One region of the Rhizobium sp. NRK18 genome, then DNA from elsewhere that is predicted to be linked to it. Evidence: riboswitches for the same ligand, from Rfam matches in the RefSeq annotation. Region 1 holds a riboswitch; the other holds the start of a gene.

The links. A riboswitch is a leader RNA that binds a small molecule or an ion and turns the genes downstream of it on or off. The one in region 1 is predicted to bind thiamine pyrophosphate.
Region 2: linked by a shared signal. The riboswitch ahead of thiB (thiamine ABC transporter substrate binding subunit) and the one ahead of thiC (phosphomethylpyrimidine synthase ThiC) in region 1 are both predicted to bind thiamine pyrophosphate.

Annotation. Positions count from the first base shown of each region.
Region 1 is NZ_JANFMV010000001.1:3,935,375-3,937,763, reverse strand. Features, by position in the region: gene NN662_RS18720 (LysR family transcriptional regulator) at 1-70, shown strand, start outside; gene NN662_RS18715 (LamB/YcsF family protein) at 141-923, shown strand; TPP riboswitch at 984-1,106, shown strand; gene thiC (phosphomethylpyrimidine synthase ThiC) at 1,199-2,389, shown strand, end outside.
Region 2 is NZ_JANFMV010000001.1:220,800-223,188, forward strand. Features, by position in the region: gene NN662_RS00930 (ATP-binding cassette domain-containing protein) at 1-417, opposite strand, end outside; gene NN662_RS00935 (thiamine diphosphokinase) at 421-1,065, opposite strand; TPP riboswitch at 1,171-1,285, shown strand; gene thiB (thiamine ABC transporter substrate binding subunit) at 1,324-2,334, shown strand; gene thiP (thiamine/thiamine pyrophosphate ABC transporter permease) at 2,342-2,389, shown strand, end outside.

The DNA of each region.
Region 1 (2,389 bases):
ACAGTCTCATCGCGACTTTGTCCGGTCCTACAAACCAACCGCTACGACTGGCAATGTTGCAAGACGCTGATGCGAGTTGATTGCCGCGTCGGGATCGGCTTCAAATGTGGGAAGATTTGGATTTGTAAGGAGCGTTCGGCATGGTCTCGACGGTGGACTTGAACTCGGACATGGGCGAAAGCTTCGGCGCCTACCGGATGGGCGACGACAAGGCGATGCTCGACATCGTCACGACAGCGAATGTCGCCTGCGGCTTTCATGCCGGCGATCCCGTGGTGATGCGCGACACGATCCTTGCCGCCAAGGCGCGTGGTGTCGCCATCGGCGCGCATCCCTCCTTCATGGACCTCTATGGCTTCGGACGGCGGCGGATCGTCGGCGACAGCCCCGCCGATCTCGAAGCACAGCTCATCTACCAGATCGCCGCGATTCAGGGCATGGCCCGCGCGCTCGGCTGGCCGATCACCCATGTGAAGACCCATGGCGCGCTCAACAACATGGCGGCGGAGGACCCCGATCTGGCGGCCGTTTGTGTGCGCGCCGTCAAGGCGGTCGACCCGTCGCTCGTCTTCGTCTGCCCGCCCTATTCGGAAATGACGGCGGCGGCGGAAAAGGCCGGTCAGCCGGTCGTCTGCGAGGTCTTCGCCGATCGGACCTATACGCCGCAGGGGCGCCTGACCTCCCGCAAAATGGAAGGCTCAGTGATCCACGATCCGAAACAGAGCGCCGACCACGTTCTCTCCATGGTCCGAGACGGCCAGATTATGACGACGGCGGGAACGAAGCTGCCGGTCGAGGCGGCCACCGTCTGCCTGCATGGCGACACGCCGGGCGCGGTCGCGATGGCGAAGGCGCTCCGGGAGGCGCTGACGGCCGAAGGGATTGCCATCCAACCCTTCGCCATGCCGGTCGGACAAATCTGACATTTCGCCCTGTCGGCACCAAGCCCCTTGACGCCGGCCGGCTTTCGCTCCTACCCTTGGCGCATTCACCAGGGGGGTCCCGCAAGGGGCTGAGATTCTGCTGGGCTTTTTCGAAAGCAGCGCAGTGACCCGTTGAACCTGATCCAGTTCATACTGGCGTAGGGACGGTGCTAGCGCTGCTGACGCGACAAAACCCGAATTCCGGGACGTCGCTGGCGTCTTACCATCATTCCGGCTTCGAACTGGGTCTCCAACTTGAAACATTGGAGCCTCAAATGAACATTGCCGCCAAGAATATCACCCCCGACATCACCAAGGGGCCGCTGCCCGCGTCCACTAAGGTTTACAAACCGGGCGAAATCCATCCGCATATTCGCGTGCCGATGCGCGAGATCGCGGTTCACCCGACCGCGGGAGAGCCGCCGGTCACGGTCTATGATTCCTCCGGTCCCTACACGGACCCGGCGCAATCGATCGACATCGAGAAGGGCCTGCCGCGCCTGCGCGCCGACTGGGTTACCGCCCGCGGCGACACGGAGGAATACGAAGGCCGTATCGTCAAGCCGGAGGATAACGGCTTTGCCACCGGCGAACGCCTGACGCCGGAATTTCCCAACCTGCAGACTCCGCGCCGGGCAAGGGACGGCAAGGCCGTCACCCAGATCGCCTATGCCCGCGCCGGCATCATCACGCCGGAAATGGAATTCATCGCCATCCGCGAGAATCTCGGCCGTAAGGCGCTGAAGGAAAAGCTTGCCCGCGACGGAGAGAGCTTCGGCGCGGCCATCCCGGATTTCGTCACGGCGGAATTCGTCCGCGAGGAAGTCGCCCGCGGCCGGGCGGTCATCCCGTCCAACATCAACCATCCGGAAGCCGAGCCGATGATCATCGGCCGGAATTTCCTGGTGAAGATCAACGCCAATATCGGCAACTCCGCCGTCACCTCGTCGATGGCCGAAGAGGTCGAGAAGATGGTCTGGGCGACCCGCTGGGGCGCCGACACCGTCATGGATCTGTCGACTGGGCGCAACATCCACAACATCCGCGAATGGATCATCCGCAACTCGCCGGTTCCGATCGGCACGGTGCCGCTCTACCAGGCGCTCGAAAAGGTCGGCGGCATTGCCGAGGATCTCACATGGGAGGTCTTCCGCGATACGCTGATCGAACAGGCGGAGCAGGGCGTCGACTATTTCACCATCCATGCCGGCGTCCGGCTTTCCTATATCCCGCTCACCGTCAACCGCGTCACCGGCATCGTCTCGCGCGGCGGCTCGATCATGGCCAAGTGGTGTCTGCATCATCACAAGGAGAGCTTCCTCTACGAGCATTTCGAGGAAATCTGCGACATCTGCCGCGCCTATGACGTGTCGTTCTCGCTCGGCGACGGCCTGCGGCCCGGCTCGATTGCGGACGCCAACGATGCCGCGCAGTTCGCCGAACTGGAAACGCTCGGCGAACTGACG
Region 2 (2,389 bases), 3.7 Mb from region 1:
GTCGGGTTCCGGGGCCATGACGCGGGCAAGCGCCGCACGGCGGGCCTCGCCACCCGATAGCGTCGAGGGATGCTCCTCGCCGGTCAATCCGAGATGCGACAGCAGGTAGGTCACCCGGTAGGGATCGTCGCCCGGTCCGAGGCCGGCCTCGGCATAGGCCTGCACGGTGGAAAACTCGCCGAAATCGGGCGACTGCTCCAGATAGCGGATGGTGGCGGACGGGTGGCGGAAGACCTCGCCCGACTGCGCCTCGGCAAGGCCGGCGGCGATCTTCAAGAGCGTAGACTTGCCCGAGCCGTTGCGGCCGACGAGGCAGATGCGCTCGCCGGGCTCGACCTGCAGGCCGGCGCCGTCGAGAAGCGGCGCGCCGCCGAAGCTCAAGTGAATGTCGTCGAGTTTGAGAATGGGGGGCGCCAAAGGTCAGGCTCCTGTCATGTCATAGGGGCGGGCAAGGAGAATGCCGCGGCCCGATTGCAGCGAAAGGCGAATCGGGCCTTCCGCGACGTTGGATATGGTTCGCGTGGAACCGAACGCAAGGTCGAAAGTTTGCAAGGGGTAGCGGACATTGGCCAGCGTCAGCCCGGTGAGCGCCGACAGGCCGAGCACGGAGAAGAGGCTACCGCCTGGCAGATCGAGATCGCGTTCTCCGGGCAACAGCGGATAGGCTTCCTCGGTCCCGGAGGTCAGCCGCACGTCGAGACCGGTCTCGGCCAGGTGGCAGGCGTGCAGAAGATGCATCAGCGCATGATCCGACCGCTCGCCGCCCAGGGCTCCGGCGAGGATCAGCGAGGTCGCACCGCGTTCAAGCGCCACCTGGACGGCGAGTTCGCCATCGGTTGCCGCCTTTGCCGGCGGAAAGTCGAGACGTTCGACGTCCGGCCAATCGTTTTTCAGGCTGTCGGTGGACGAATCGAAGTCACCGACCCAGAGCTCCGGTGTGACGCCCAGTGCCTGGGCATGCCGCATCCCGCCGTCGGCAGCGATATAGCGCGCGCCGGCCGTTGCCGCCTCAAGCCGCGGGGTTACGGCGAGGTCGCCGCCGAGAAGAATTGTGAAGAGCGTCATGGGACAAGCGCAATAGCGCAAAACCGGGGGCGAGGGAAAGGGAAACCAGAGGCGGCAATTGCCGAATGTCCTTGTCATATAGCCGAGGGCGAAGTAAATCTCGCGGCAGATCTAACGGGGTGCACCTTCCGCAATCGCGGGACGACGCTGAGAGGCCTGAAGCCAACCCGCAGAACCTGATCCGGCTAACACCGGCGGAGGGATTAGACGCATCTCATCAGCGCGCTATCCCAACCAGCTAAACAGAGGAGGCGCGGGATGCGCAGACTGACACTTTCACTCACCATGGCCGTTGCGGCCCTGTCATTTGTTCTGCCGGCATCAGCCGCGGACAAGGTGCTGACCGTTTACACCTATGAAAGCTTCATCGCCGACTGGGGACCGGGACCGAAGGTGAAGGAAGCCTTCGAGAAAACCTGTGGCTGCACGGTCAACTTCGTCGGTGTCGAGGACGGTGTGGCGCTGCTGACGCGTCTGAAGCTGGAGGGCGAGGGCACCAAGGCCGACGTCGTGCTGGGACTCGACACGAACCTGATCGCCGAGGCGAAATCGACCGGGCTATTCGTGCCCGCCGAGGTCGACACCTCCAAGGTTTCCGTCCCGGGCGGCTTCTCCGACGACGTCTTCGTGCCCTATGACTATGGGCATTTCGCCGTCGTCTACGACACCAAGTCGATGGCCGAGCCGCCGAAGAGCATGAAGGAGCTGGTCGAGGGCGATCCGTCGCAGAAGATCGTCATCGAGGATCCGCGCACGTCGACGCCGGGTCTCGGCCTTTTGCTGTGGGTGAAGTCGATCTATGGCGACAAGGCGCCGGAGGCATGGGCCAAGCTCAAGGACCGCGTGCTGACGGTGACGCCGGGCTGGTCGGAGGCCTATAGCCTGTTCACCAAGGGCGAGGCGCCGATGGTGCTATCCTACACGACCTCTCCCGCCTATCACATGATCGCCGAAAACGAGAACCGCTACCAGGCGGCAAGCTTCTCCGAAGGCCATTACATCCAGATCGAGGTGGCGGGTGTGACCAAGACCGCAGCCGACAAGGACCTCGCCCGCCAGTTCCTGACCTTCATGGTCAGCCCGGCCTTCCAGGATATCATTCCGGAAACCAACTGGATGATGCCGGCCGCCCCGACCTCCACGCCGCTTCCGGCTGCGTTCGATACACTCGTTCATCCGGACAAAACCTTCCTGATGGACCCCGACACTGTCGAGAAGAACCGCAAGGCCTGGATCGACGAGTGGCTGACGGCGATGTCCGTCAACTGACGCTTCGATGCAGATTGCCGGCCGGGACAGACGAGGCGCGATTGTCGGCGGGGCC